Regions from separate parts of the Variovorax rhizosphaerae genome, predicted to be linked through region 1. Evidence: predicted binding sites of a transcription regulator. Region 1 holds the regulator's gene; each other region holds the start of a gene.
The links. Region 1 encodes sigma-54, which starts transcription at its own class of promoters, with help from an activator protein. Its sites were predicted from a motif close to TGGCANGNAANCTGCTTT; they were not measured.
Positions count from the first base shown of each region.

Region 2: the regulator sigma-54 is predicted to act here: its motif matches at 7,800-7,817, upstream of WKW82_RS35355 (transglutaminase family protein).
Region 3: the regulator sigma-54 is predicted to act here: its motif matches at 4,156-4,173, upstream of glnA (type I glutamate--ammonia ligase).

Region 1 is NZ_JBBKZT010000010.1:212,617-222,983, forward strand. It holds gene WKW82_RS22280 (ATP-binding response regulator) at 1-1,438, shown strand, start outside; gene rpoN (RNA polymerase factor sigma-54) at 1,651-3,243, opposite strand; gene lptB (LPS export ABC transporter ATP-binding protein) at 3,254-4,075, opposite strand; gene lptA (lipopolysaccharide transport periplasmic protein LptA) at 4,093-4,800, opposite strand; gene WKW82_RS22300 (thiol:disulfide interchange protein DsbA/DsbL) at 4,917-5,564, opposite strand; gene WKW82_RS22305 (SPOR domain-containing protein) at 5,795-6,502, opposite strand; gene argS (arginine--tRNA ligase) at 6,508-8,205, opposite strand; gene WKW82_RS22315 (hypothetical protein) at 8,345-8,677, shown strand; gene WKW82_RS22320 (fused MFS/spermidine synthase) at 8,964-10,367, opposite strand, start outside.
Region 2 is NZ_JBBKZT010000029.1:31,596-41,962, forward strand. It holds gene glpD (glycerol-3-phosphate dehydrogenase) at 1-319, opposite strand, end outside; gene WKW82_RS35330 (DeoR/GlpR family DNA-binding transcription regulator) at 421-1,215, shown strand; gene glpK (glycerol kinase GlpK) at 1,212-2,708, shown strand; gene WKW82_RS35340 (alpha-E domain-containing protein) at 2,716-3,669, opposite strand; gene WKW82_RS35345 (circularly permuted type 2 ATP-grasp protein) at 3,691-5,202, opposite strand; gene WKW82_RS35350 (DNA internalization-related competence protein ComEC/Rec2) at 5,282-7,753, opposite strand; gene WKW82_RS35355 (transglutaminase family protein) at 7,872-10,367, shown strand, end outside.
Region 3 is NZ_JBBKZT010000008.1:388,805-399,171, reverse strand. It holds gene WKW82_RS19335 (YncE family protein) at 1-486, shown strand, start outside; gene WKW82_RS19330 (polysaccharide deacetylase family protein) at 473-1,273, shown strand; gene WKW82_RS19325 (sterol desaturase family protein) at 1,288-2,256, shown strand; gene WKW82_RS19320 (EI24 domain-containing protein) at 2,292-3,173, shown strand; gene WKW82_RS19315 (competence/damage-inducible protein A) at 3,170-4,072, shown strand; gene glnA (type I glutamate--ammonia ligase) at 4,221-5,636, shown strand; gene WKW82_RS19305 (hypothetical protein) at 5,624-5,842, opposite strand; gene WKW82_RS19300 (hypothetical protein) at 5,841-6,341, shown strand; gene glnL (nitrogen regulation protein NR(II)) at 6,347-7,423, shown strand; gene ntrC (nitrogen regulation protein NR(I)) at 7,447-8,985, shown strand; gene WKW82_RS19285 (GntR family transcriptional regulator) at 8,986-9,735, opposite strand; gene WKW82_RS19280 (aconitase X swivel domain-containing protein) at 9,779-10,198, opposite strand; gene WKW82_RS19275 (aconitase X) at 10,195-10,367, opposite strand, start outside.

The DNA.
Region 1 (10,367 bases):
GCTGCTGTTCAACCCGGACGAGCCGGTGGAGCAGCTTCTGCTGGCCACCGTCATCATGGCCATGACGCTGTCTTCGGCGTTCTCGGTGTCGTTCTACACGCCGGCGATGCGCCTGGCCATCACGTTGCTGCTTTTGCCCATCATCGTGATGGGTCTGGTGTTCGGCTCCCCGGTGATGCGGACGGCGGCGCTGCTTGGCGTCGGCTTGATGGTGATGGTGTGGAAGCTGGTCACGGACCGCTCGCGTCATCTGGAAGAGAACATCCGGCGCCGCCACGAGGAGAGCGCACTTCGCGTGCAAGCCCAGACCGGCCTGCGCGAATCGGAGCAGGCACAAGCCGAACGGCTGCGCTTCTTCTCGGCGGCCAATCACGACCTGCGCCAACCCGTGATGGCGATCGGCCTGCAGGCCGAAGTGCTGCGCCAGCAACTCGACGCCCACACGCCCACGCACCTTGTGCAGCAGACCGTGATCGCGCTCTCGCAAGCCCAGCAGGCGCTGGAAGGCTTGACCAACCAGCTCCTCGAGATCGGCCGCATCGAGGCCGCCGCTGACCCGCTGAAGCCCGGCCCGGTCGCGCTGGGGCCGATGCTGCGCGAACTGGCCCGCCACTCCACGCGCGTGCGGGTGCGCTGCCCCGCCAGCGCGCTGGCCTGGACCGATGCCGTGGCGCTGCGCCGCGTGCTCGGCAACCTGACCGACAACGCGCTCAAGTTTGCGCCGCAAGGCCGCGTGCTGCTGGCGGTGCGGCGCGGCCACACCGGCGCGACGTGGCGCGTGGAGGTGCGCGACAACGGCATCGGCATTGCGCCGGACATGCAGCAGCGCGTGTTCGGCGACTTCGAGCAGATCGGCAACGTGGAGCGCAACCTGCAGCGCGGGCACGGGCTGGGCCTGGCCATCGTGCGCCGACTGGCCGATCGTCTGGGCTTCCAGGTCACGCTACGCTCGGCGCCGGGGCGTGGCTCGGTGTTCGGCTTCGAACTGGAGGCGGCGCCAGCCGACCTGGTGCTGCCGGAAAGCACCGGCGCCGAATCGAACGCCGTCCACGTGCAGCCGCTGCGCCCCGGCCTGGCCGTGCTGGTGGTGGAGGACAACACCGTGGTCGCCGACAGCATCGCCGCGCTGCTGCGCCACTGGCTCGCGGAACCGCGCGTGTATGCCAATGCATCGGAAGCGCTGGCGCTGGCGGACTTGGATTCGATCGACGTGGCACTGTGCGACATCCGGCTGCCAGGCGACCTGGACGGCGTCGCACTTGCGGACCTGCTGCAGAACCAGCGGCCGGACCTGACGATCGCGCTGGTGTCGGCGGACATCGAGCCGGTGACGCAGCGGATGGCAAGGCAGCGGGGGTGGCATGCGTTGCGGAAACCGGTGCAGGCGGCGGAACTTCGGGCGGTGTTGGCGGCTGCACAGGCGGGAGTTCACCCTTGACTCCCATGCAATGGCAATGTGCATGCGAACTCCTGACACCCGCTCCTGAGGGGCCACAGGATTGACGGCCCAAGGGGCGCCGCCGACCGTCCATTTGCGTTAGGTCGACCGCCTCGACTGACTTCAGGCAGGCAACCGCATCCGCCAAGCCGGTCGGGCGCCAACGCCAACGCCAACGCCAGCACCCGTACCGGCGCCAGCGCCAGCGAGTCCTACAGCGCCTTGCGCAAATTCGCAGGCGCAATCCGCAGCGCCTCGCGGTACTTCGCCACCGTTCGGCGCGCGCACTCGATCCCCTGCTCCTTCAGCATGTCCGAGATCTGGCTGTCCGACAGCGGCTTCTTGATGTTCTCGCTGGTCACGAACTGCTTGATCAGCGCCCGCACCGCCGTGCTCGATGCGTTGCCGCCCGTCTCCGTGCCCAAGGCCGAGCCAAAGAAGTACTTGAGCTCCACCGTGCCGTAGGGCGTCGCCATGTACTTGGCGGTCGTCACGCGGCTGATGGTCGATTCATGCAGGCCGAGTTCGTCGGCGATCTCGCGCAGCACCAGCGGACGCATCGCCAGTTCGCCGTGCACGAAGAAGTTCTTCTGCCGCTCGACGATGGCATTGCTCACGCGCAGGATGGTGTCGAAGCGCTGCTGGATGTTCTTGATGAACCAGCGCGCCTCCTGCAGCCGCTGCGACAGCGCCTGGCTGCCCTCGCCCTTGTGCGCCTTCAGCGCGCCGGCATAGATGTCGTGCACGCGCAGGCGCGGCATCACGTCCGGGTTGAGCATCACGCGGAACTTGAGCGAGGCGCCACGGCCGGTGCGGGTGACGATCACGTCCGGCACGACCACGTTGCGCTCGACGTCGACAAAACGCCGGCCCGGCTTGGGCTCCAGCCGCGCGATGAGCTGCATCGCGCCGCGCACCAGGTCTTCGTTGCTCTTGGTCAGCGTGGCCAGGCGCTTGAAGTCGCGGCGGGCCAGCAGCTCCATCGGCAGCTTGCAGATGGCGATGGCGACCTTGCGCACTTGCGCCTCGTCCTCGCATTCATCTTCATCGGCCAGGGCACGCAGCTGGATCGCCAGGCATTCGCCCAGGTCGCGCGCACCCACGCCGACCGGCTCCAGGCTTTGCAGCAGGCCCAACGCCATCTGGAAGCGATGCACCAGTTCGTCGAATTCGTCGTTGTCGTTGCCGGCCAGGCCGGAGGCCAGCGCGGGCAGCGAGTCCTCCAGGTAGCCGTCGTCGTTGAGCGACTCGATCAGGAAGCTCAGCGCGGCGCGGTCGGTTTCGTCCAGGCGCAGGCCCAGCGCCTGTCGGTGCAGGAAGGCCTGCAGCGACTCCTGGCTGCGCGCCAGCTCGGTGGCGTCGGCGCGCTCGTCACCGCCGAGGTTGTTGGCACGCGCGGGGGCGTCGCCGCCCCATTCGCTGTCGTCGGGCACCATGTCGACGGTGCCGTCGCCACCCCAGTCGGGCTCGCCGTCGGAGACGCCGTCGGCGGCCGCATCAGCAGTGGCTGAATCCGCGTCGTTCGATACCGTGGCCGCTGCGGTCGCCGGGCCGTCCGCCCCATTGGCGGCAGGCGGGGTGGCGAAATCGTCGTCACGCGGCGGTGGCGCGTCGGCGGTCTCGAGACCGAACTCTTCCCGCACGGCCTCCTCCGCGGTGCGCTCGAGGAACGGGTTGTCGTCGAGCATCTGCTCGACTTCCTGGCTCAGTTCCAGCGTCGACAGTTGCAGCAGCCGGATCGACTGCTGCAATTGGGGCGTCAGTGCCAGGTGCTGCGATACGCGCAGCGACAGGCCTTGCTTCATGCCGAGGCCCCTACATTCTGAAATGCTCGCCGAGGTACACCCTGCGTACCTCCGCGTTGTCGACGATCTCCGAAGGCGTGCCTTGTGCCAGCACTTGCCCGTCGCTGATGATGAAAGCGTGATCGCAGATGCCCAGCGTCTCCCGCACGTTGTGGTCCGTGATGAGCACGCCGATGCCGCGCCCCTTCAGGAAGCTGATGATCCGCTGGATCTCGATCACCGCGATCGGGTCGATCCCCGCGAAGGGCTCGTCCAGCAGGATGAAGCGCGGCTGCGTCGCCAGCGCCCGCGCGATTTCCACGCGCCTGCGCTCGCCGCCCGACAGTGACAGTGCCGGGGAATCACGCAGATGTTCGACGCGCAAGTCGGTCAGCAGCTCGCTCAGGCGCTCCTCGATCCGGGCCTTGCCCAGTGGCACGCGCTTTCCGCCTGGATTGGTTTCGAATTGCAGTTCGAGCACGGCGCGGACGTTCTGCTCGACCGTGAGCTTGCGGAAGATCGAGGCCTCCTGCGGCAGGTACGACAGGCCCATGCGCGCGCGGCGGTGGATCGGCATGTGCGCGATCGGCTCGCCGTCGATGGTGATGTCGCCGGCATCGGCCCGGACCAGTCCCACGATCATGTAGAACGATGTAGTCTTGCCGGCGCCGTTGGGGCCGAGCAGCCCGACCACTTCGCCCTTCTGCACGCCGAGCGACACATCCTTCACCACCATGCGGCTGCCATAGGACTTCTGCAGGCCGCGCGCTTCCAGGCGGCTGCCGTTGCCAGTGACCGCCGCGACGGAGCGCCCGCCGGCCCCGAGCGAAGTCTCGCCGCCGCCGTCGATCATGGCGTTGTCGTTGCGCATCACGGACGCGCTTCCCCACCGAGCGTGGTGGTGGAGCGCAGGCCGGCGCCCGGGGCCGGCGCTGGCGGCGGAGGCACGGACCCAGCCCTGGGACTGCCCGGCAACGCATTGGTCGGCGGCCGCGGCGTGAGCACGGCGCGCACACGCGCGCCTTGCGAGCCGGACGACACGGCCGCGTCGGGCGGCACGGTGGAGCCGTTGACGGTGAAGGTGTCGTTGCTCTGGTCGTAGACGATCAGCGGGCCGCTGCTTTCGTCGTTGACCTTGCTGCCGATGAGGCGCCGCATCACGGCATGGCCGATGAACTTGACGTTGTCGGCGCGGCTGTCGTATTCGATGCGGTCGGATTCGCCCTCGATCCACTCGTCGCCGCCGGGTGCGTCGCGCTTCTGCTTGTAGTAGGCCAGCTTGCCGGGCGCGGCGGTGACCACGCCGTACTGGTAGCCCTCGGGGTCCTGCCGCACGTCGATGCGCGCGCCGCGAATGATGATGGTGCCCTTGGTGACGACCACGGCGCCGGTGAACACGGTGGTCTGCTTCAGGTCGTCGTAGCGCATCGAGTCGGACTCGATGTTCATGGGCTTGGCGCGGTCGGCTTTTTCAGCGTGCGCAAGCGGCGCGCCCGCCATGGCCGCCAGCGTGAGCAGACCCAGGGTTGCCTTGCGTGCGGAATGGAGCGGAGTGAGGAGGATGGAGCGCGTGGTCATAAAGGCACGGAACTTGCTGCGCCCATTGTATGCGGCAGCCTGACGCGACCTTGACGAAAGGCCCAGTGTCAGAGGTCGATATTTCTGTCGGATGACTTTCGCCCAGAGGCTGGGGCTCAGCCCTTGCGTGCTTCGGCGACCAGGTAGTCGGTGATCTGCAGCACTCGCGCCATGTTGCCGGCCAGTTCGCCATCCACATACCAGCGCCCGGCCACGCCGAAAGCGGGGACGCCGGTGACCTGGTACTCGTTCTGCAACTGGGTGGCGCGCTTGACCTTGCCTGCGACCGAGAAGGACTTGAACATCTCGGCGAATTTCTTGGCGTCGAGTTCCGGCTGCTTGGCGACCCAGGCCAGGATGGCGTCGTCACCCATGACGGGCTGGCGCTGGCGGTGGAGGGCGTCGAAGATCTTCATCTGCATCTCGTCGACCTTGCCCATGGCTTCGAGCGTGTAGTACAGGCGCTGCTTGCTCTCGACGTCGTTGCCGACGAAAGCCACCGGCACACGCCGGAAAGCGACCTGCGGCGGCAGTTTCTTGACCCACTTCTCAAGATCGGGCTCGAACTGCGCGCAGTGCGGGCAGTTGTAGGAAAAGAACTCGACCACCTCGACCTTGCCGGCCGGCGAATCCACAGGCGCGGGCTTGCCGAGCTTGATGTAGTCCTTGCCAGCCGCAAACATGGGGGCCTGCGCATGCGAAGGGCTTGCGAGGGGAAGCAGCCCGAGCGAAGTGGCTGCCAGCGAAAAATCACGACGATTCATTGAACAAATTCTCCAGTGCGGCTGACAGAGCTTGCCATGCAACGCGAAGTTCCTCGCGATCCGGCCTTGCCCATTCTCCCTGCAAGTTTCAATCAGTTTCCGACACTGCGCTCTACCCCGCATGGCCTGGCCTTTTGTGGAACACCGCGGAACGGGCCTTGCGGGGCCACTGGGGTGCTTCCTGTGAGGACGGGTGGGGCGCACGCAGTGCGCGGAGCCTGGTCGGCGGTTTACTTTTGAACCCGGACCAGGGCGGTGTCGAGGCCGCCGCTGTCGAGTCGATCCTTCAGGCGGTCGGCATCGTCCTTCTTGCCGAACGGGCCGGCGCGCACACGGTAGACCGTGCGTCCGGCCTGCTCGCGCTCGGTGACCTTGGTCTCGACACCCATCAGCGACAGCTTGGCGCGTTGCGCTTCGGCGTCTTCGGTCGAGCGGTAGGCGCCGGCCTGCACGAAGTACATGAAGGGGTCCGCGCCGGAAGAAGGCGCTGCGGCCGCAACCTGCGTGCCGCCGGTCCGCGAACGGGCCAGGTCGCCGATCGGGTCGCTGGAGGAAGGCGGCAGGGCGTTGGCTTCAGCCGGCGTCACCGGCTTGGTGGCGGGCTTGGCGGGTGCAACCACCACAGGCACGGGCGGGGCGCTCGGAGGATTGAGCGGCCCCACCGTGGCAGGCTGGGACGCTGTCGCGGGCGCCACGGCGACCGGTGCCGCCGCCGGTGGCTTGGCACCGGCCTTGCCGGCCAGCGGCGCGTTCGGGTCCCAGTCGCGGTTCTTGCGGGCCTCGGCCTCGTCCTGCTCGGCGCCGCCGCGCTGCGTCTTGCTCATGAACGGGATCGGCACCTTGGTCACATAGACCGCGATGCCCAGGGCCACGCCCAGCCCGATGACAAGGCCGATGATCAGGCCGATAACCACGTTGCCGCTTTGTCGTTTTTTCATGAATGTCACATTTTTTCCGGCGCGCTGACGCCGAGCACCGCGAGGCCATTGTGCAGCACCTGCGCACACGCCGCGACCAGCGCCAGTCGGGCGTTCTTCAGCGTTTCATCGTCCACCAGCACGCGCTCGGCATCGTAGTAGCTGTGCAGGTTGGCGGCCAGTTCACGGAGGTAAAAGGTGACATCGTGAGGGGCAAAATCGCGCGCCGCCGCCGTGAGCATCTCGGGGTATTTGGCCAGTTGCAGCATCAGCGTTTGCGCCTGCGGCACCTGCAGCGGCGACAGGTCGACGCCTTGCAGCGAGGCCACATCGCCGCCCCAGTCGCGCAGCATCTTGCGGATGCGGGCATGGGCATATTGCACGTAGTAGACGGGGTTGTCGTTGTTCTGGGAGAGGGCCAGGTCGATGTCGAAGGTGTATTCGGTATCGGGCTTGCGGCTCAGCAGGAAGAAGCGCACCGCGTCGGTGCTGGTCCATTCGATCAGGTCGCGCAGCGTGACGTAGCTGCCGGCGCGCTTGCTGATCTTGACCTCTTCGCCGCCGCGCACGACGCGCACCATCGTGTGGAGGACGTAGTCGGGGAAGCCCTGGGGGATGCCCTCGCCCGCCGCCTGCAGGCCGGCGCGCACGCGGGCGATGGTGCCGTGGTGGTCGGTGCCCTGGATGTTCACGACCTTGTGGAAACCGCGCTCCCACTTGGCGATGTGATAGGCCACGTCGGGCACGAAGTAGGTGTACGTGCCGTCCTTCTTGCGCATGACGCGGTCCTTGTCGTCACCGTAGTCGGTGGACTTGAGCCACAGCGCGCCGTCCTGCTCATAGGTCTTGCCGTTGCCAACCAGGCGGTTCACCGTCGACTCGACGCGTCCGCTGGTGTACAGGCTGGACTCCAGGTAGTAGTGGTCGAACTGCACCTGGAAGGCCTTCAGGTCCAGGTCCTGCTCGCGGCGCAGGTAGGCGACGGCGAATTCGCGGATCGAGTCGATGTCGTCCACGTCGCCGCTTGCGGTGAACTCGCGGTCGTCGGACTTGACGGTCTTCTTCGCGAGGAAATCGGCGGCGATGTCCGCGATGTAGTCGCCGTTGTAGAAGGCCTTGCTGGCCGGGTTGTCGGGGTCGGTCGGCCAGCAGGCGTCGCCGGGCTTGAAGCCCTTGGCGCGCAGCTGTGTGCTGTTGGCCAGCGTCTGGATCTGGACGCCGGCATCGTTGTAATAGAACTCGCGCCAGACCTTGTCGCCCTGGGTGGCGAGCAGGTTGCAGATGGCGTCGCCGAGCGCGGCCTGGCGGCCGTGGCCGACGTGCAGCGGACCGGTCGGGTTGGCCGAGACGAACTCGACCAGCACGCGCTCGTCGTTGGCAGGCTGTTGCCCGAAAGCGGCGCGGTCGCTCAGCACCTCGCGCACGACCTGCTGCTTGGCCGCCAGCTTCAGGCGGATGTTGAGGAAGCCGGGACCGGCGATCTCGACCGCGTCGACCCACTGGGCAAAGGCCGGCGTGGCCATGAGGGCGGCGCTCAGTTGCTCCGCCAGTTCGCGCGGCTTGCGCTGCAGCGGCTTGGTAAGTTGCATGGCGGCGGTGCTGGCGAAATCGCCATGCGCTGCCACCTTGGGCGATTCGAAGATGGCCTTGGCGCTGGCGCCGGGCAGGAAGGATTCGAGCGTGCTCGCGAGTGCTGCGAGCAACTCTTGTTTGACCAATAGCATTTGTGAATTTTACCGGGGCGAATTCCGAGGCCTTGCCGAACGTTCCTCCGGTCATCCTGCGGTCAGTGTCGACCGTTAGGATGGTCGACCCCGGCGCGGGGCAACTGTCACAACCAAACCTGCAAGGACATACACCATCATGAAGAAGCTCCTTTCCCTGGTCGCCTCCACCGTCGCCTTGGGCGCCTGCCTCTCTTTCGGCGTCGCACAGGCGCAAGACAAGGCCGCGGCGCCTGCAGCCGCCGCCCCGGCCGCCGCAGCGGCGGGCGCAAGCTGTGACATGCAGGCGACCGAGAAAAAGCTCGCCGGTGCCGCCAAGAACAGCTTCGTCAAGAAGTGCGAAAAGGACACCAAGGCAGCGGCCACGCCCGCCTGCGCGGCCAAGGCGGTCGACAAGAACGGCAAGGCGCTGGCCGGCGCCGCCAAGAACAGCTTCATGAAGAAGTGCGAGGCTGAAGCGGCCAAGGGATGACCTAGCCCCGTCGAAATGCGCCTGCGACTCCGGGGCGGCTGCCGGAGGCGGCTGCGCTTGCGAACCGTCCAAGCCTGCGCAGGCTTGGTGCCGCGGTCCCCGGCTTTATGAGAGGGCGCGCCCAGAGGCAAAGGTTCTACGGTTTCTGTCCAGCACCCGGGCTGAATCGATGAGTCTCAAAGGTTTCTCAGAGCGCCGGTACGGCGCGTGCTCACGAACAGGCCGCGAAGCCCTCGCCAAGGTACATGCCTGGCGAGGCTTTCTCGTTTCCGGGCGATGCCGCGCCCTACTTCAATACACCAAACAGGTTGTTGAAGTCATCGGTCCAGGCTTGCAGGCCCTCGATGGGCGTCACCGGCACGCTGGCGCGGGTGATCGATTCGCGCGCAAGGCTGGCGGGGTTGCGCGAGACGAGCACCCAGTCGGTGCGGCGCAGTGCGTCGTTGTGCTCGGCTTCGTCGTGGACCAGCACCGCGTGCAGCCCCTGCGCCTTGGCGATCTCGACGACGACGGGGGCCAGTGCGAGGAATCGGTTGGTCACGTGAAAGGCGATCACGCCGTCGGGCTTGACGTGGCGCAGGTAGACCTTCATCGCCTCCTCGGTGATGAGATGGATCGGCACCGAATCGCCCGAGAAGGCATCGACGGCCAGCACGTCGAACTGCTGTGGTTCTTCGCGCTCCAGCGCCAGGCGGGCATCGCCGAGCACGCGTTCGATCTTCGCGGGGCTGTCATGCAGGAAGGTGAATTCGGTGTCCGCCAGTTCGAACACCTGCGGGTTGATTTCGTAGACGCGGTAGACATCGCCCTTCCGGCCATAGACCGCGAGCGTGCCGGCGCCCAGCCCGATCAGCCCGACGCGGCGCGGACCCTGCGGCGCTTCCGCAATCGCCAGCCCGACGCCTGAGGTGGCGCCGTAATAGCTGGTCGGTTCACGGCGCCGAGCCGGCGCCAGGAACTGTTCGCCATGCTTGACCGAGCCGTGGTACATCTGGCGCACGTTGTCCTCGGGCTTTTCGCGTCGCGTGTCGAGCGTGATCAGGGTGCCGTAGAAGTTGCGCGACATCTCGCGCGTGTCGGTGCTTTCGTTGCGCACCTGCAGGGCGAGGAACCAGGCGCAGCAGGCCGCGAGCGCCATGCCACCGGCCCATCCCAGGCGCCGATCGCGCAGCACCGCTGCGCCGGCGAGTGCGCTCAGCACCAGGCCGACGCCCAGTTCGTAGTACGCCGGCAGCACATGCGGGGCGACCAACCCGACGGAGATGCCACCGATGGCGCCACCCAGCGACAGCATCAGGTAGAAGCGCGTGAGGTACTGCGGCGCCGGCCGCATGCGCGCCATCTCACCGTGAAAGAACATGCACAGCACGAACAGGCCGACCACGTAAAGGGGCAGCGCGGTCTTCACGTTGAAGCCGAGGTCCGCCTGCAGCCCGAACGCGCACAGCACCAGCATCACCGCCGTCGCCGGCAGGAAGAAGGCACGGCGATACCAGCGGTCGCTTTCGAAGCACAGCACGAAGGTCAGCAGGTAGACCGACAGCGGCAGCACCCACAGGAAAGGGATGGCCGCGACATTCTGGGTGATGTGGTTGGTGATGGCGAGCAACAGCCAGGAGCCGAGCGCGGGCAGGCCGAGCCAGAGCAGGTAGTCGGCGGCGCCGGGAACCCGCTTCGGAGTGGTTGGCGC
Region 2 (10,367 bases), on a different contig from region 1:
GCATCGACGGGTCGTGCGGCATGACGAAGCGCAGCGGCCACATGATGTGCGGCGCGCTCTTGAGCAGCACCTCGCGTTCCTGCAACGCCTTGCGCACAAGGGAAAACTCGTAGTACTCGAGGTATCGCAGCCCGCCATGGATCAGCTTCGTGGAGGACGAAGACGTGTGCGAGGCCAGGTCGTCCTTCTCGCAAAGCACCACGCGCCAGCCGCGCCCGGCCAGGTCCCGCGCGATGCCGCACCCGTTGATGCCACCGCCCACGATCAGCACGTCGCAATCGATGTCAGAACCCGGCAGAGAGGAAAGATGGACGCTCACGACGAGGGTTGCAAATCAGTTGCGAATTTGTTCATTTTTATTCCTTAGCACGCGCTTTCAGTCGGAGTTTTCCCTTAGACGCATTCGTTTCTTTTCGTTCTATAAAGTTTTCACACTATCGCAGCCTGATGTCCTCCAACCCCAATCCCCGGCAAATCCATCTCCTCGACACGGTGCGCGAGCGCGGTTCCGCCACGGTCGACGAACTGGCGGAGATGCTCGACGTCACGCTACAGACAGTGCGCCGCGATGTGCAGCGGCTGGCCGACGAGGGCCTGCTGACACGCTTCCATGGCGGCGTGCGCGTGCCCAGTTCGACGACGGAGAACATCGGCTACCAGCAGCGCGAGACGCTGCATGCGGAAGGCAAGGCGCGCATCGCCCGCGCCGTGGCGAGCCAGGTGCCCGACAACTGCTCGTTGATCCTCAACATCGGCACCACGACGGAAGCCATTGCCAAGGCGCTGCTGCGCCACACCGGCCTGCGCGTGATCACCAACAACCTCAACGTGGCCGCCATCCTCAGCGACAACCCGCAGTGCGAAGTGATCGTGGCGGGCGGCTCGGTGCGGCCACGCGACCGGGCCATCGTCGGCGAGGCCACGGTGGACTTCATTCGCCAGTTCAAGGTGGACATCGCGCTGATCGGCGTGTCGAGCATCGAGTCCGACGGGTCGCTCCGCGACTTCGACCTGCGCGAGGTGAAGGTCGCGCAGACCATCATCGCGCAGGCGCGCGAGGTCTGGCTCGCCACCGACGTCAGCAAGTTCAACCGCCCTGCGATGATCCAACTGGGGCACCTTTCGCAGATCGACCGTTTGTTCACCGACGCGCCGCCGCCACCGCCCTACCCCGACCTGCTGGCACGCGCGCAAGTCCGCCTGGAAATCGCATGACCGCCTATTTGCTGGCCCTGGACCAGGGCACCTCCAGTTCACGCAGCATCGTGTTCGACCGCGTCGGCCGCATCGTCTCGATGGCGCAGCGCGAGCTGACGCAGATCTACCCGCAGCCCGGCTGGGTCGAGCACGACCCCAAGGAAATCTGGGAGAGCCAGATCGCCACCGCGCGCGAGGCGCTGCTCAAGGGCGGGCTGACGGCGAAGGACATCCGCGCGGCCGGCATCACCAACCAGCGCGAGACCACCTTGCTGTGGAACCGCAAGACCGGGGAGCCGGTGCACAACGCCATCGTCTGGCAAGACCGCCGCGCCGAGCCCCTGTGCGCGCGGCTGCGCGAGGACGGCCTGACGGACACCATCCGGGAAAAGACCGGCCTGGTCATCGACGCCTACTTCTCCGGCACCAAGCTGCAATGGCTGCTCGACAACGTGCCCGGCGCGCGCACCGCGGCCGAGAGCGGCGAACTCGCCTTCGGCACCGTCGACAGCTGGCTCATCTGGCGGCTCACCGGCGGCAAGGTCCACGTCACCGATGTCAGCAACGCGTCCCGCACGATGCTGTTCAACGTGCACACCAACACTTGGGATGCCGAGCTGCTGAAGGCCTTGAACATTCCCGAATCGCTGATGCCCGCGGTGAAGCCGTCGAGCTCGCACTTCGCCGACGTCGAAGTCGCCTCGCTGGGCCGCCCCCTCCCTATCGGCGGCGTGGCCGGCGACCAGCAGAGCGCCTTGTTCGGCCAGGCCTGCTTCGAGGCCGGCATGGCGAAGAACACCTATGGCACCGGTTGCTTCATGCTGATGCACACCGGCGCGGAATTCCAGCCGTCACAGAACGGCCTGCTGGTGACCAGCGCCGCGCAGACCAGCGCGACGCCGCAATACGCGATGGAAGGCAGCGTGTTCGTCGGCGGCGCGGTGGTGCAATGGCTGCGGGACGGCCTCAAGGCCATCGAAGGCAGCGCGCAGGTGCAGGCGCTGGCCGAGAGCGTGCCCGATGCGGGCGGCGTGATGATGGTCCCCGCCTTCACGGGCTTGGGCGCGCCCTACTGGAATGCGGATGCGCGCGGCACGATCACCGGCCTGACGCGCGGCACAACGCTAGGCCACGTGGCGCGCGCCGCGCTGGAAAGCATTGCGTACCAGAGCGCCGCGCTGCTGCAGGCCATGAGCCGCGATGCGGTCGCAGCTGGCGGCCGTCCTGTCGCGGAATTGCGAGTGGATGGCGGCGCCAGCGTCAACGACCTGCTGATGCAGTTCCAGGCGGACCTGTTGGGCATCCCAGTCGTGCGGCCCGAGGTGACCGAGACGACGGCCCTTGGTGCGGCGTACCTGGCCGGCCTGTCGACCGGCGTCTACAGCGACGTGTCGCAGCTCTCCAGCCTGTGGAGCGTGGAGCGCCGCTTCTTGCCGACGTTGAGCCGGACGCAGGCGAGTGAGGCGATGGCGCGTTGGGAGCACGCCGTGCGGCAAGCAGTGGCGCTATGAACCGAAGTCAGTGCGTCGGAACCAGAAAGTCCTGGCTGATCCGCCACCCCAGTTCATTCACCCGATCCAGGAACTGCGTCAGATACGCATGCAGCCCCGTCGCCAGGATCTCATCGACCCGCGCGTACTGAAGATCAGCCAGCAGCTTGCCCGCACGCCGTTGCGTCTCCGCACTCTGGTCGTTCGCCACCTTCGCCAGGTTGGCCACCACCTCGGCCAGGCTCGCATGCAGTGAACGCGGCATGTCCGCGCGCAGGATCAGCAGTTCCGCCACCCGCTCCGGCTTGATCACGTCGCGGTACACCTTGCGATACACCTCGAAGGCCGAGACGCTGCGCAGGATCGCGCTCCAGTGATAGAAGTCGTACTCCTGGTCGCTGGCGCCCTGGCCGAAGAACTCGCTGTTCATCGCGTGGAACTTCACATCTACCAGGCGCGCCGTGTTGTCGGCCCGCTCCAGGAAGGTGCCCAGGCGCGAGAAGTAGAAGGCCTCGTCCTGCAGCATCGTGCCGAGCGTGACGCCGCGCGACAGGTGCGAGCGGAATTTCACCCATTCGAAGAACTGCCCCGGATCGCGTTCGAAGTCGCCCGCACGCAGCATGCGGTTGACTTCGAGCCAGGTGGTGTTCTGCGTTTCCCAGGCCTCGGTCGTCAGCGCGCCGCGCACCGCGCGGGCGTTCTCGCGCGCGGCCCGCAGGCAGGACACGATCGACGAGGGGTTGTCCTCGTCCTTGACCATGAACTCCATGACCTGCGCCGGCACGATCTGCTCGTGTTCCTTGCGATAGGACGGCAGCAACTCGCTGATGGACAGCAGCCCTTGCCAGCCCTGGTTGGCAACTTCGGCGGATTGCGGCAGCAGCGAGGTCTGGTAGTTAACGTCGAGCATGCGCGCGGTGTTCTCCGCGCGCTCGGTATAGCGCGACATCCAGTAGAGGTGATCGGCGGTGCGAGACAACATCTGTGAGCTTTCCGTTTGTTGTTATGCCGATTGCTTTTGCGATTGCGATGGCGTTGACGCGGGCTTTGCGGCGGTGCCCGGTTGGCGGTCAGCCTCGAGCACCCAGGTGTCCTTGGTGCCGCCGCCCTGCGAGGAGTTGACCACCAGCGACCCTTCCTTCAGCGCCACGCGGGTGAGCCCGCCCGGCACCATCTGCACTTCCTTGCCCGACAGCACGAAGGGCCGCAGGTCGATGTGTCGCGGTGCGATGCCGGCGTCGACGAAGGTGGGCGAGCTGGACAGGCTCAGCGTGGGTTGCGCAATGTAGCCATCGGGCTTGGCCAGCACGGCCTTCTTGAAGTCCTCGATCTCGGCCTGCGTCGCGGCCGGGCCGATGAGCATGCCGTAACCACCGGCACCGTGCACTTCCTTGACGACCAGGTCCTTCATGTTGGAGATGACGTACTCCAGCTCGTCCTTGTTGCGGCACATGTAGGTCGGCACGTTCTTGAGGATCGGCTTCTCGTTCAGGTAGAACTCGATCATCTTCGGCACGTAGGGGTAGATCGACTTGTCATCCGCCACACCGGTACCTACCGCATTGGAGATGGCCACGTTGCCCGCGCGGTAGGCCCGCATCAGGCCCGCGCAACCCAGCGTGGACGTGGGGCGGAACACCTCGGGATCGAGAAAGTCGTCATCGACGCGGCGGTAGATCACGTCGACCCGCTTCGGCCCGCGCGTGGTGCGCATGTAGACGAAGTCGTCCTTGACGAACAGGTCCTGCCCCTCGACCAGTTCCACGCCCATCTGCTGCGCCAGGAAGGCATGCTCGAAATAGGCGCTGTTGTACATGCCGGGCGTCAGCACGACCACGGTGGGCTCCGGCGTGGCCGGCGGGGCGATGGCGCGCAGCGTTTCCAGCAGCAGGTCGGGATAGTGGGCGACGGGCGCGACGCGGTTCTGGTTGAACAACTCCGGGAACAGCCGCATCATCATCTTGCGGTTCTCGAGCATGTAGCTCACACCGCTGGGCACGCGCAGGTTGTCTTCCAACACGTAGTACTCGCCGCTGCCGGTGGCGTCGGGGGCGCGCACGATGTCGATGCCGGCGATGCTGGAGTAGACCTCATGCGGCACGTGCACACCCATCATCTCGGGGCGAAACTGCGCGTTGTCGCGGATCTGCTCGGCCGGGATGATGCCGGCCTTGATGATTTCCTGGTCGTGGTAGACGTCGTGGATGAAGCGGTTGAGCGCATTGACGCGCTGCACCAGGCCCTTTTCCATCTCGGCCCATTCGTCGGCCGGGATGATGCGCGGCAGCAGGTCGAACGGGATCAGCCGCTCGGTGCCCGCGCCATCCTCGTCCTTGGCGCCATACACCGCGAAGGTGATGCCGACACGGCGAAAGATCATTTCCGCCTCTTCGCGTCGCGAGCGCATGACTTCGCCCGGTTGCTTTGCCAGCCATTGGTCGTAGCGCTGGTAGTGGCTTCGGATCACAGCGCCCGCGTAGGGCTGCGATTCGTACATCTCGTCAAATTTGTGCATAGAGCGACCAATCTCCTTCGCACATAGCTTAGCAAGTTCAAGGCCAATTTCTTCCTTTGGATGCACCCGATTGCGCGAATCAGTGCGGGACGTGCTGCCAATAGCGCCGTGCGACCAGGCGCTCGCATGTCCAGGCCGCGGGCGAACTGCTTTGCCAGCCGATCGCACCACAGTGCGGCGAATCGACCAGCGCGATGCCGCGCGCCTCGTAGCGCTTGCGCACCTCGTCCGCCGGGTGGCCGAAGCGGTTGCGGTAGCCGGCCTGCACGAGAGCGATGCGCGGTTTCAGGGTGTCCAGCAGCAATGCGCTCGACGATGTCTTGCTGCCGTGATGTGGCGCCAGTAGCACATCGGCCCGCAATCCGGGGTCGCGCGCCACCAGCGCGCTTTCCTGGTCGCGCTCGATGTCGCCGGCCAGCAGCACGCTGGCGCGCCCGTTGTCGATGCGCAGCACGCACGAGATGGCGTTGGGCTTGCTGGCGCGGTCGTAGTCGGCCGCCAGCGGATGCAGGAACTCGAAGCGGACGCCGTCCCATTCCCATCGCTGGCCCGCCACGCATCTGTCCGAATGCCGCAACTGCTGCAAGGGATTGCCGTCCTCGATCGAACTGCGCAGCGCAGCCTGGGGCTGCGTCGCCAGCACGGCCGGCGCGCCGCCGGTGTGGTCGGCATCCCGATGGCTCAGCACCACGGTGTCCAGGCGCACGTCCAGCGCGCGCAGCAGCGGCACCAGCACCCGCAGGCCGGCGTCGCTCTCCAGGCTGTAGCGCGGGCCGGTGTCGTACAGCAAGGCATGGTGTGCGGTGCGTACCAGCACGGCATTGCCCTGGCCCACGTCCGCCGCCAGCAGGTCGAACTCACCCGTCGCCGGACGTGCCGGCTGCCAAAGCAAGGCCGACAGCAGCAGCGGCAGCCCGAGCACACGCATCGCAAGCGGCAGCCGCATGGCCAGCAGCACCCCGCCGGCCACGCCGCAGAGCGCCAGCCATGCCGGCGGCGCCCCCGTAGAAACCGTGGCCAGGGGCCAGCCCGCCAGCCACTGCAGGAAGGCGCCCAGTCCCTGCACGGCCCAGGCCGCGACGTCCCACAGCGGCGGGATCGCCACGCCCAGCATCGCCAGCGGCGTCACCACCAGCGTGACCCACGGAATCGCGAAGGTGTTGGCCAGCAGCCCCACCAGCGAAACTTGCTGAAACAGCAGCAAGGTCAGCGGCGCCAGCGCCAACGTGACCGCCCATTGCTCACGCAGCATCCGCAGCAGTCGCACCACGAAACTCGTCCGGCCGGCGGGCGACTCGCCCGGATCGGTCGCGAACAGCACCCCCACCGCAACGAAGCTGAGCCAGAAGCCGGCCTGCGTCAAGGCCCACGGGTCCAACGCAACCACTACCGCGCAAGTGCAAAGCCACAGGTTCGGCGCCGGCCAGCGCCGCCCGGTGAAGCGCAGCAGTGCCAGGGTCGCCAGCATGCTCACCGTGCGTTGCGACGGCACGCCCCAGCCGCTGAACAATGCGTAGAGCGCAGCCAGCAGCACACCGCCCACCAGGGCCACATGCGGCGCAGGCCACCACAGCATGCAGCGCGTGCTGCGCCGCCACAGCGCGCCCACCAGCGCCGCGGCGAGCCACGCGAACATGGTGATGTGGAGGCCCGAGATGCTCATCAAATGCGCCACGCCGGTCGCCCGGAAGACGTCCCAGTCAGCGCGATCGATGGCGCTCTGGTCGCCGGTGATCAGCGCAGCGACGACGCCGGCCGATCGCTTGTCGGCCACCCGCTCGAACACGGCGTCGCGCACCCACTCGCGGGCACGTTCGATCGGGTGCTGCCACGTCATGCCGAGCCGCTCGGGCGCCGCATCGTTGCTGCCCGTGCGCACATAGCCGGCGGCGCGCACGTCCTGCTCCCACATCAGCAGTTCATAGTCGAAGCCATGCGGATTCAGGTTGCCATGCGGCGCGCGCAGCCGCACGGTCATCCGCCAGCGCTCGCCTGCATGAAGTTCCGCCGGGACCGACGGGACCGATGGAACCGGGCCCTGCGTTTCGGTGCGCTGAGGCCGGCCCCACAGTCCGGTGTTCTCCGCATACCAGCCGAGCGCGATCTTCGTCGGCCATGCGGAGGGCGCTGGCGACTGGGCCTCCTTGCCCACCCAGCGCGCCGATTCGACGTCGAGCCGAAAGCGCAACGCGCCCTCGCCCCGTTGCGGCATCTGCGCGACCACACCGACCACCTGCAGGTCACGCCCTTCGATGGCCGGGTCCAGTGCCCCATCGGCATACACCACCGACCGCGCGCCGGCCGCGCCGAATGCCAGCACGGCGCCAAGCACCAACGCCAGCAGACCGGTCGCTCGCCCGCCTCGATGACGCCGGCGCTGCAAGACCCACAAGGCCGCCAAGGCACCCAGCGCCATCGCCGCGTACACCCCGAGCGACGACAATTCCCGCTGCTGCAATTGCAACCCGGCGCCCAGCACCGAGCCAGCCATTGCGGCAAAGGCCCACGGGCGGCGCTGGCCGGCATCTTCTTCCTCCCCGCCGGCCACCATCAACGTCTCATTCGCCCCACGTTTCGCACTCCATCCCTTCGCGCTTTGGCGCGCTAATTGCTTGCCGTGGGCTAGTATGCGTGCGCCATTGGCGCCTCTTCACGACACTTCAAAACAAATGTCCATTCACGCCGCGCTCCACCACGTCACCCACTACAAATACGACCGCCCCGTGCAATTGGGCCCGCAGGTCGTGCGCCTGCGGCCCGCGCCGCATTGCCGGAGCAACGTGATCTCGTATTCGTTGCAAGTCGAGCCCGCCGACCATTTCGTCAACTGGATGCAGGACCCGTTCGCCAACTACCAGGCGCGGCTGGTCTTCCCGGAAAAGACACGCGAGTTCAAGGTTACCGTCGACCTCGTCGTCGAGATGGCGGTCTACAACCCTTTCGACTTCTTTCTGGAACCGCAAGCGGAAAACTTCCCGTTCAAGTACACGGAATCGCAGGCCGAGGAGCTTGCGCCCTACCTGGTCAAGGAAGAACCCACGCCGTTGTTCAAGGCCTACCTGGCCAAGGTCGACCGCAAGGAACAGCGCACCATCGACTTCCTGGTCGGCATCAACCAGCAAGTCCAGAAGGACATCAACTACCTGATCCGCATGGAGCCCGGCGTGCAGACGCCGGAAGAAACGCTGACCAACGCCAGTGGTTCCTGCCGTGACTCCGGCTGGCTGCTGGTGCAACTGTTGCGTCACTGCGGCCTGGCCGCGCGCTTCGTCTCCGGCTACCTGATCCAGCTCACGCCGGACGTGAAGGCACTCGACGGCCCGAGCGGCACCACCGTCGACTTCACCGACCTGCACGCCTGGTGCGAAGTGTTCCTGCCCGGCGCTGGCTGGATCGGCCTCGACGCCACGTCCGGCCTGCTGGCCGGCGAAGGCCACATCCCGCTGGCCTGCACGCCCACGCCATCGAGCGCCGCGCCCATCGAAGGCGTGGTCGACGATGCCGAGGTCGACTTCGGCCACGAGATGAAGGTCTCGCGCATCTACGAATCGCCGCGCGTCACCTTGCCGTACACCGAAGAGCAGTGGGCCGAGGTGGTCAAGCTCGGCGAGGCGGTTGACAAGCGCCTGGTCGATGGCGACGTGCGCCTGACGATGGGCGGTGAGCCCACCTACGTGGCCACCAGCGACCGCGATGCACCGGAATGGAACACTGACGCGCTCGGCCCCACGAAGCGCGGATTTGCCACCGAACTCGTGCACAAGCTGCACGCCGAATACGGCGCTGGCGGTTTTCTGCATTTCGGCCAGGGCAAGTGGTACCCGGGCGAGCAATTGCCACGCTGGGCCTTGTCGATCTTCTGGCGCGCTGACGGCCAGCGCCTGTGGCATGACCCCGCGGTGTTCGCCGACGAGCGCGTGCCCACGCACTACACCAGCGAGGACGCACGCCGCTTCACCACGGTGCTGGCCCACAAGCTCGGTCTGACCGAACGCTTCATCCAGCCCGGCTACGAAGACATCTACTACTACCTCTGGCGTGAGCGCCGCCTGCCAGTCAACGTCGACGTGTTCGAGTCCAAGCTCGACGACGAGATGGAGCGCGTGCGCCTGCGCCGCGTGTTCACGCAGAAGCTCGATGCGGTCATCGGCTACATGCTGCCGATCGAACCCGCCAGCGCCGAAACCGATGCGCCGCCGCTCGAAGGTCCCGGCTGGAAGACCGGTCCCTGGTTCCTGCGCGACGACCGCCTGTTCCTGATCCCCGGCGATTCGCCGATGGGTTACCGCCTGCCGCTCGATTCGCAGCCGTGGGCCAGCAAGGGCGACTATCCGTACCTGGTCGACCGCGACCCGACCGCGCCGCGCGCTGCGCTGCCGACCGCCGCCCAATACCTGGCGCGCTATGCTGCCCCCGCGACCGCACCCGTGACCGGACTCGCCAGTGGCGCGGGCCTCGGCACGGCTTCTTCGCGCGCTGGCGGCACGGGTGGTGCCGGTCTCGGCACGGCCTACGCGCCGGCCACGCTGCCAGGCGGCGCGACGGGCGACTTGGCTTCCGTTCCCTTTGCTTTCGGCACCCCGCCCGCAACGGGCACGGCGCTGAAGATGCAGGGTTCCGGCAAGCCCGCGCCCTTCGATGCCAGCGCCAACAACGACGCGATGCGCCAGCCGCGCCGCGGCGAATCGGCCCATTGGGTCACCCGCACCGCCTTGTGCGTCGAAGTCCGCGACCCGCGCCGCGCCAATGGCCCAGCCGCCGAGAAGATCGGCGCAGCCTCCGGCGTGCTCTACGTCTTCATGCCCCCGCTGGCCCGCCTGGAGGACTACCTCGACCTGGTCGCCGCCGTCGAAGCCACCGCAGTGCAACTCGGCGTGAAGATCGTGATGGAAGGCTATCCGCCGCCGCGCGACCCGCGCCTGAAGGTGCTGGCCGTCACGCCCGACCCTGGCGTCATCGAAGTCAACATCCACCCAGCCAACAACTGGAAGGAACTGGTCGATCACACCGAGTTCCTCTACAACGCGGCCTTCGAGACGCGCCTGTCGGCCGAGAAGTTCATGACCGACGGCCGCCACACCGGCACCGGCGGCGGCAACCACTTCGTGATGGGCGGCGCCACGCCCGCGGACAGCCCCTTCCTGCGCCGGCCCGAGCTGCTCGCC
Region 3 (10,367 bases), on a different contig from region 1:
GAGTTGGTCGCGGTCGACCTGGCCACCCAGGCGATCAAGTGGCGCGTTGCCACTGGCGCAATGCCGGCGGACATCTACGGCATCAATGGCGACAAGACGCTGCTCGTGGGCCTGACGGGCAGTGATGGGGTGCAGGTGTTCGACGTGTCCGGCCCACAGCCCAAGGTGACCGGCAAGATTCCCACCGGCAAGGGTGCGCACGCGTTCCGCGGTGCGGGTGACGGCAAGTCGGTGTTCGTCAGCAATCGTGTGTCGAACAGCATCAGCCGCATCGACCTCCAGACGCTCAAGGTGACCGATGACTATCCGGTGCCGGGCGGCCCGGATTGCATGGACGTGTCGGCTGACGGGAAGACGCTCTTCGTGACCTCGCGCTGGGCCAAGAAGCTCAGCGTGGTGGACCTGGCGTCGCACAAGGTGGTGCGGCAGGTGAACGTGGGTCGCTCGCCGCACGGCGTCTGGACGCTCGACCATGGCGCCCGCTAAGTCACTGCAGCTTGCCTTCCTCCTGGTTGCAACGCTTGCTGGCGCCACCGGCGCAGCCGCCCAGACCGCCTGCGAAAAGCCGGTCTACCTGACCGTCGACACCGGCCACATGGGTGTGGCGCCGCTGTTTGCCGATGTGTTGAAGCGGCAGAACGTGCGGGTGACCTTCTTCGCCGCCGCCGAGCGCACGCAGACCGATGGAAACAGCCTGGACGACCACTGGGCGGCCTGGTGGAAGGCGCGGGCCGCCGAAGGCAACGAGTTCGCATCGCACACCTACGACCACGTCTACTGGCGTGGCGACGAGAAGAGCGTCGAGCCGCGCTTCCAGGTGCGGCCTTCGATGGGTGCGCTTGCGGGCCGCCAGTTCACCTGGACGGCGGCGCAATACTGCGAAAACATCACCAAGGCCTCTGATCGGCTGGCCTCCGTCACCGGCAAGAAGCCGCTGCCGCTGTTCCGCGCGCCGGGTGGCAAGACCTCGCCGAAGTTGCTCGCTGCCGCCAAAGCCTGCGGCTACGCGCATGTGGGCTGGTCGCCGGCCGGCTTCCTGGGCGACGAGTTGCCGAGCGAGACCTACAGCAACGAGAAGCTGCTCGCACAGGCGCTGGACCGCATCCGTCCCGGCGACATCCTGCTGGCGCACCTGGGCATCTGGTCGCGCAAGGACCCGTGGGCGCCGGCCGACCTCGAGCCGCTGATCGTGGGCCTGAAGGAAAAGGGCTTCTGCTTCCAGACCCTGCGCCAGCATCCCGACTACAAGGCCTGGATCGCCGCGCACTCCTAGGTTGGACGGCTGCAATGGAATGGCTCACTGACCAATTCGCCGCGTTGCAGCAGTGGCTGTTCGAGGCCGCGGTGCAGCCGCTCGTCTATGCGGTGGGGCTGGGCGGGCTGGTCGAGGATGCGTTCGACGCGACGGGTTGGCTGCTGGTCGGCGTCATCCAAATCGCCATCCTGATCACGTTGGTCGGGCCGTTGCAGCGCTGGCGGCCGGTCGAGGCGGTGACGGATCGGCGCGCGATCCGCGTCGACGTGATCTACACGTTGATCCATCGGTTGGGGCTGTTCAGGCTCGGGATGTTCTTCCTGCTGCAGCCGCTGTTCGATGACGCGCTGGGCATGCTGCGGGTCGATGGCTGGGGCGCATTGCATCTCGACGACCTCTGGCCCGGCGTCACGGACATCCCCTGGGTTGCCTTCGTGATCTACCTGGTGGTGCTGGATTTCGTCGAGTACCTGATCCACCGGGGGCAGCATCGCTTCAATTGGTGGTGGGGGCTTCATTCGCTGCACCATTCGCAGCGCCAGATGACGATGTGGAGCGACAACCGCAACCACCTGCTCGACGACGTCATCCACGACACGATCATCGTGGTGGTGGCGCAACTCATCGGCGTGGCGCCGGGGCAGTTCATTGCCATCGTTGCCTTCACTCAACTCAGCGAGAGCCTGCAGCATGCGAATCTGCGCCTGTCCTTCGGCGCGATCGGCGAGCGACTCTGGATCAGCCCGCGCTTTCACCGGGTGCACCACAGCATCGGCATCGGCCACGAATCGAACGGCCCGACCACGCTGGGCGGTCATAACTTCGGCGTGCTGCTGCCGTGGTGGGACATGCTGTTTCGCACGGTGGACTTCGGCCATCGCTACGACCCCACCGGCATCCGCGACCAGGTCGAGCCCGGCGCGACAGGCCAGGTGCGCGATTACGGGACGGGCTTCTGGGCGCAGCAATGGCTGGGCTTGCGCCGCCTGGCGGGCCGCTGAACCCAGGCTGATCGGGTAGCGTATCCTCGCCACCGATGCGTATTCTTCTCGATTCTTTCTGGCGCGCAGTGGCGTATTGCCTGCGCCCGCGGGTGATCCTGCTGTCGCTCCTGCCACTGGTGCTGATGGTGGGGCTGGCGGCGGGTCTGGGCTATTTCTTCTGGGATCCGGCGGTGGCCTGGACACGCGCAACGCTGGATTCCTGGCCGCTGCTGGCCAACTTCTGGGGCTGGATCGGGCGCCTCTTTTCCGGCGACATCTCGGGCACGCTGGCGCAGCTGGTGGTGGTGCTGGCGGCAACGCCGGCCATCGTGCTGGTTGCGCTTCTGGTCGTGTCGGGCCTCATGGCGCCGGCGTTGACGCGACTGGTGGCCACGCGACGCTTTCCTGCACTGGAACACAAGAAGGGGCCCTCGCTGATCTGGAGCGTGGTCCGGTCGCTGGGGCTCACGCTGCTGGCCTTGCTTGCGTTGGTGGTGTCGATGCCGTTGTGGCTGGTGCCGCCGTTGGTGCTGGTGCTGCCACCGTTGATCTGGGGCTGGCTCACCTACCGCGTGATGAGCTTTGACGCGTTGGCCGAGCATGCCGATGCCGAGGAGCGCACGACGATCCTGCGCACGCACAAGGTGCCGTTGCTGGCCATCGGCGTGTTGTGCGGCTACCTGGGCGCCGCGCCCAGCATCGTGTGGGCATCGGGCCTCCTGTTCGCCGCCGGTTTCTTCGTGCTGGCACCGATCGCGATCTGGATCTACACACTGGTGTTCGCGTTCTCGGCGCTGTGGTTCGCGCACTACTGCCTCGATGCGTTGTCGCAACTGCGTGCCGAGCGTGCCGCGCTGGCCTATGCCATCAACAAGGGGCCGGCCATTTCGCACGATGTGGACAAAGCCATCCAGACTCAATGGGGAGCGCCATGACAAGTGAATCGAGTGGCGCCGGGCCGTCGCGAGCCGCGAACGTCCCCTTGGAGGGAAGCGAGCACACGTCGGTGCCGAGCCTGGGGGCGCAGTCCATCGGCGCCCGGTCCTTTGGCCTGATCGTCGTCGGCGACGAAATCCTTTCCGGCAAGCGCCTCGACAAGCACATGCCCAAGGTCATCGAACTGCTGGCGGCGCGCGGCCTGCAACTCGATTGGGCGGAGTACGTCGGCGATACGCCGGAGCGGATCACCGCGGTGCTCCGGCGTGCCTTCGCCTCGGGGGACGTCGTCTTTTCCACCGGCGGCATTGGCGCCACGCCGGACGACCATACGCGGCAATGCGCTGCGGCGGCGCTCGGCCGGCCGCTGGCCCTGCATCCGGAGGCGGAAGCGCTGATCCGCGAGCGCATGCGCGACACCGCGGTCGAGCAGGGCATCACCTACGAACCCGACCGCCCCGACAACGTGCATCGGCTCAACATGGGCGTGTTCCCGGAGGGCGCGACGATCATCCGCAATCCCTACAACAAGATCCCGGGCTTCAGCGTGGCCGACGTTCATTTCGTGCCCGGCTTTCCCGTGATGGCCTGGCCGATGATCGAATCGGTGCTGGACGAGCGCTATGCCGACCTGTTCGCCCTTGGGCGCAGCGCCGAGAAATCCGTGATCGTCTATGGTGCGATGGAGGCCACGCTCACCCCGCTCATGGAAGCCGTCGAGCGCACGCATCCTGGCGTCAAGGTGTTCAGCCTGCCGAGCGTCGACCATCCGGAGCACGGCCGCCATATCGAATTGGGCGTCAAGGGCAATCCAGCAGGCCTTGCGGCCGCATACCAACAACTCATCGAAGGCCTGCACAGCTTTGAGGCGCGTCTTGGCCCCGAAATGGTGCGTTGAAAAATCGCGCACCAAAAGAGGAGAATAGGCGCCCCATCGGGGCCAAATGGCGTATTCGAGGCCCTTGTCGCATGCGGTGACAATGGCACAGAAACTGCATTCCCAACCCCTGATTTTCAAACCAACCCCCCATCGCAAGGAGAATTTGATGGCAAAGACCGTCGCCGACGTACTCAAGCTCGTGAAGGAAAACGAGGTCAAGTTCGTCGATTTCCGCTTTACCGACACCCGCGGCAAAGAACAACACGTTACCGTGCCGGTCTCGCACTTCGATGAAGGCAAGTTCACCGATGGTCACGCCTTCGATGGTTCCTCGATCGCTGGCTGGAAGGGCATCGAGGCTTCGGACATGCAACTCATGCCCGACCCGAACACCGCCAACATCGACCCGTTCTTCGAGGAAACCACGCTGATCCTGACCTGCGACGTGATCGACCCGTCGGACGGCAAGCCCTACGAGCGCGACCCGCGTTCGCTGGCCAAGCGCGCCGAGGCCTACATGAAGGCTTCGGGCCTGGGCGACACGGCCTTCTTCGGTCCGGAACCTGAATTCTTCGTGTTCGACGGCGTGCGCTGGAAGAACGACATGTCGGGCTGCTTCGTGAAGATCGATTCCGAAGAAGCTTCCTGGAACACCGACAAGGAATACGAGCACGGCAACACCGGCCACCGTCCCGCCACCAAGGGCGGCTACTTCCCGGTGCCCCCGGTCGACAGCTTCCAGGACATGCGTTCGGAAATGTGCCTGGTGCTCGAAGCCCTCGGCATCCCGGTCGAAGTGCACCACCATGAAGTGGCCAACGCCGGCCAGATGGAACTCGGCACCAAGTTCAGCACGCTGATCCAGCGCGCCGACTGGGTCCAGCTGCAGAAGTACGTGATCCACAACGTGGCCCACGCCTACGGCAAGACGGCCACCTTCATGCCGAAGCCCATCGTCGGCGACAACGGCTCGGGCATGCACGTGCACCAGTCGGTCTGGAAGGACGGCAAGAACCTGTTCGCCGGCGACGGCTATGCAGGCTTGAGCGAGTTCGCGCTGCATTACATCGGCGGCATCATCAAGCACGCCCGTGCCCTGAACGCCATCACGAACCCCGGCACCAACAGCTACAAGCGCCTGGTGCCCGGCTTCGAAGCCCCGGTGAAGCTGGCCTACTCGGCCAAGAACCGCTCTGCCTCGATCCGCATCCCGTTCGTGGCCAACCCGAAGGGCCGCCGCGTCGAAGCGCGCTTCCCGGATCCGCTGATGAACCCGTACCTCGGTTTTGCCGCGCTGCTGATGGCCGGCCTCGACGGCGTCGAGAACAAGATCGATCCGGGCGAAGCCGCGAGCAAGGACCTGTACCACCTGCCGCCGGAAGAAGACGCGCTGATCCCGACCGTCTGCCACAGCCTCGACCAGGCACTGGAATACCTGGACAAGGACCGCGCGTTCCTGACCAAGGGCGGCGTGTTCACCGATGCGTACATCGATGCCTACATCGACCTCAAGATGCAGGAAGTCACGCGCTTCCGCATGGCGACGCACCCGGTCGAATTCGACATGTACTATTCGCTGTGAGCCCCCAGGGTCGGGCTGCGCCCGACCCGCCCGAGCGGGAGATCAAGTCGAGATGGCGAAGCCACATCGACTTGGGCGCCTCCCGCCTCAGCAACGAAAAAGGACGGCTTCGGCCGTCCTTTTTCGTTGACGGGGAACATGCGAATGCCCAGCGCATCCAATTGCAACGAAAATGTTTCCCAGCCGCGCACCTTCCACATGACCATGAAACCTGTCTCGATCCTGCTACTGCCCTTGGCCCTGTTGGCCGGATTGCCGGCGTTTGCCCAGGAGCGTGTCTATCGCTGCGGCAACGAATACACCAACAACGCCACCGAGGCGCAGAAGCGCGGGTGCAAGGTCATGGAGGGCGGCAACGTCACCGTGGTGCAAGGTGCGCGGCCGGCCGCCGCTGCATCGTCGACCGCCGCCGCGGTGAGGTCGCCGCCGGGCAGCCCGCGTGTCGAAACCGTCGATCAGCGCGCGCGTGATGGCGAGGCGCGCACGGTGCTGCAATCCGAACTCAAGAAGGCCGAGGCACGCCAGGTCGAACTGCTCAAGGAATACAACAACGGCGAGCCCGAGAAGCAGGGCAGCGAGGCCCGCAATTACCAGAAGTACCTGGACCGCGTGTCGGAAATGAAGGCCAACATCGCCCGCAATGAGAGTGACATCGCGGGCATTCGCCGCGAACTCGGCCGCCTGCCGCCGCCGGCCAATCCGTGATCGCCATGGCCTTCGGCAAGGCCGCTGCGAAAACCAAGCGCTTCCAGTCCTTCGATCTCCTTGCGACGCTCATTGCGGTCGTGAAGCCCGACGGCTCGGTAATTTTCGCCAACGCCGCGCTCGAAGATGCACTTGGCACCTCGCGGCGCACGCTCGAGGGTTCGCAGTTCGGCGCTTGTTTTCATGAGCCTGCCGTGCTGCGCACCGCCATCGATGGCGCCTGCACGCACGAGTTCGCCACGCTGCGCTACGAGGCCTTCCTGCGTCGCGTCAACCATGAATTGATGGCGGTCCAGGTCACGCTCTCCCGTGCCGAGAAAACGGGCGAGTTGATTATCGAGATGTCTGCCATCGAGAACCAGGTGCGGCAGGACCGCGAGGAGCGCCTGATCGACCAGGCACAGGCCAACAAGGAATTGATCCGCAACCTGGCCCACGAGATCAAGAACCCGCTGGGCGGCATCCGCGGCGCGGCCCAGTTGCTGCAGATGGAGGTCGAGTCGCGCGACCTCATCGAGTACACCCAAGTCATCATCCATGAGGCCGACCGCCTGCAGACGCTGGTCGACCGGCTGCTGGCGCCGCACCGTCGGCCGCACGTGGTGGGCGACGTCAACATCCACGAGGTGTGCGAGCGGGTGCGGTCCGTGATCCTGGCGGAGTTCCCGCGCGACCTGCACATCGAACGCGATTTCGATCCGTCCATCCCCGAGTTCCGCGGCGACCGCGAGCAACTGATCCAGGCCACGCTCAACATCGTCCACAACGCGGCGCAGGCGTTGAGCGAACGCCGTGCCGCGGGCGATGCGCGGATCACTTTCAAGACACGGGTGGCACGTCAGGTCATCTTCAACAAGCAGTGGTATCGACTGGCACTGGAATTGCATGTCATTGACAATGGACCGGGCGTGCCGGACGCGATCAAGGACCGCATCTTCTACCCGCTGGTATCGGGCAGGGAAGGCGGGACAGGGCTGGGACTGACGCTGGCGCAAACCTTTGTGCAGCAGCACCACGGCGTGATCGAGTGCGACAGCGTCCCGGGCCGGACCGATTTCAGGATATTGATACCGCTGCCTTAGCAGCCAGGCCGAACAGGAGTTGCATGAAGCCGATCTGGATAGTGGATGACGACCAATCGATACGCTTTGTGCTTGAGAAAGCGCTGCTGCGTGAAGACATGCCGACGCGCAGCTTCACCAACACGCGCGAAGTCGTTGCGGCGCTCGAGGCCGCCAAGGAAGACGAGTCGCAGGGACCGCAAGTCCTGGTGAGCGACATCCGCATGCCGGGCGGTTCGGGCCTCGAACTGCTCGACAAGATCAAGCTCACGCACCCCGGCTTGCCGGTCATCATCATGACCGCGTTCTCCGACCTGGACAGCGCCGTGTCGGCGTTCCAGGGCGGGGCTTTCGAATACCTGCCGAAGCCTTTCGACCTGCCGCGTGCGGTCGAGTTGATTCGCCGCGCGGTCGATGAAAGCCAGCGCGAGGAAGTGGCCGAGGAACGCATGGTCGCCGCGCCCGAGATGCTCGGCCAAGCACCTGCGATGCAGGACGTGTTCCGTGCGATCGGGCGGCTGTCGCAGAGCAATGTGACGGTGCTGATCACTGGCGAATCGGGCTCGGGCAAGGAGCTGGTGGCGCGTGCATTGCACAAGCATTCGCCGCGCACCAACGGACCCTTCGTCGCCATCAACACGGCGGCGATCCCGAAGGATCTGCTGGAAAGCGAACTGTTCGGTCATGAGCGCGGCGCCTTCACCGGCGCGCAGACGATGCGGCGCGGACGCTTCGAGCAGGCCGACGGCGGCACGCTGTTCCTCGACGAAATCGGCGACATGCCCTTCGACCTGCAGACGCGCTTGCTGCGCGTGCTGAGCGACGGGCACTTCTACCGCGTGGGTGGGCACAACGCCGTGAAGACGAACGTGCGCGTGATCGCGGCGACGCACCAGGACCTGGAGCAGCGCGTCAAGCAAGGCAGCTTCCGGGAAGACTTGTTCCACCGCCTCAACGTGATCCGCCTGCGCCTGCCGGCGTTGCGCGAGCGGCGTGAAGACGTGTATGCGCTCACGCGGCACTTCCTGCAGCAGAGCGCGAAGCAACTGGGCGTGGACCCCAAGCGCATCTCCGACGCGGCGCTGGCGCAGTTGTCGACATTCAACTTCCCGGGCAACGTCCGGCAGCTGGAGAACATTTGCCACTGGCTCACGGTGATGGCGCCGGCGCAGTTGATCGAGCCGAAGGACCTGCCGCCTGAAGTGATTGCCGGTGCGCCGGTGGAAGCTCCGGTGGGCATTCAACAGGCATCGGTGCCGGTCAATGCGCCTGTGGAGCATGAGCCCTTCGTCGAAGCGTTCGCGTCACCCGTGGCAACGCTGGCGCCCGCGTTGGGCGAGCCCGTGACTGCGTCCGTTGGCGGGGGTGTGGAGGCGTGGGAAACGGGGCTCGAGCATGAAGCCCAGGCCTTGCTCGCGGCCGGCCGTCACGATGTGTGGGATGCGTTGTCGCGCCGCTTCGAGTCGCGCCTCATCCTGACCGCGCTGGCCAGCACGCGCGGACGCCGTATCGAGGCCGCGCAGAAGCTCGGCATCGGGCGCAACACCATCACGCGCAAGATCCAGGAGCTTGGGATCGAGTAGTCAGGACCGTGCGCTGTCGCTGTCGCTGTCGCGTATCGACGAGCTGATCGGCAGCGGCCCGACCGTGTTCAGGACGAACTCGTAGCGTTCGGGTCGGATGAAGAAGGTCGTGCGCTCCAGCGTGCGGCCGTCTTCCGCGAAGGACTCGCGGTCCATCGTCAGCACGAAGGACTTGCCGGCCAGGCCCAGCGCCTTGCGTACCTGTGCGTCGGCCGGCAACACGCGGATGCGCACGCTCGTGCGGGTCACCTTCAGTTGCAGCAGCGTTTCGAGGATGCCGTAGATGGGATGCTCGGCGGCTTGCTGCCAGGTGATGCGTGCCGCTTCGGGCGGCAGCCATGCGCTCACCAGCGCGATCGGCGCCTCGTCGACTTCGTAGAGGCGCTGCAGCGCGAAGCCCGATGCGTCGTCGGCGCCCGCGGGTGCGAAGGACAGCAGCCGCGTCTTCGGGTGGATGCCCTGCTGCAGCAGCGAATCGTAGAAGCCGCGCATCGAATGCAACTCGTGCTTGAGCGTCGGGCCGCTGCTGACGAAGGTGCCCTTGCCCTGCTTGCGCACCACGCGCTCCTCGCGCAGCAATTGCGTCATGGCCTGCCGCACGGTGACCCGGCTCACGCCGAAGCGCGTCATGAGATCGCGCTCCGGCGGCACCATTCCGGTGTCCGCGAAGGCGCCGCGCGCGATGTCGGCCTTGAGTTGGTCGGCGATCTGCTGGTAAAGGGAAACGGCGGTCGAGCGGTCGACGGTCATGCGGGAGGGATGCGGTGGGGCATCCCGCGAGTATGGCAAGCCCTCAATCCACGATGCGCAGCGACTTGCGGGCCGGGTCGACCTCGACCGTGGCGCCATGCGGAATCAGGGCCGTGATGTCCTCGTCGAAGCCAGCGAGCATGGTGATGCCGCCGAAGGCCGCGCCCTGCGCCAGGATGGGGTTGACCGTGTTGAACACGATGGCCAACGGCACGATGCGGCGTGACGCCATCTCGTGCAGCATCCACGCGCTGGCGACGCCGCCCTTGGCCGTGTCGAGCACGAGGATCTTGCCGACGTACGACTGGCCCGCGAGCTTGTGCGCCGGCCGCGAGAACACGCCGGCATTGCGGTCGAGGTCGTAGCGGGCTGAGAAGCCGTCGTGCGCGACCAGCGCCGTGGCGCGTACCGCCTGGCCGATCGCGTGCCGTGCCGTCCATTCCTTCGTGGTGATGCTGCTCATGACAGTTTCCCCGTTGCGGCCGCTTCGACGCAGCGTTCCATCGACGCGAGCATCGGCACGTAGCCGTAGCCGCCCAGGATATTGACCAGCTTGGCGCTGTTGGTGGCGAGCCGCTTCCAGCCCTTGGCCTCGGCCATCTCGCGTGCATAGGACTGGTAGAAGCACATGC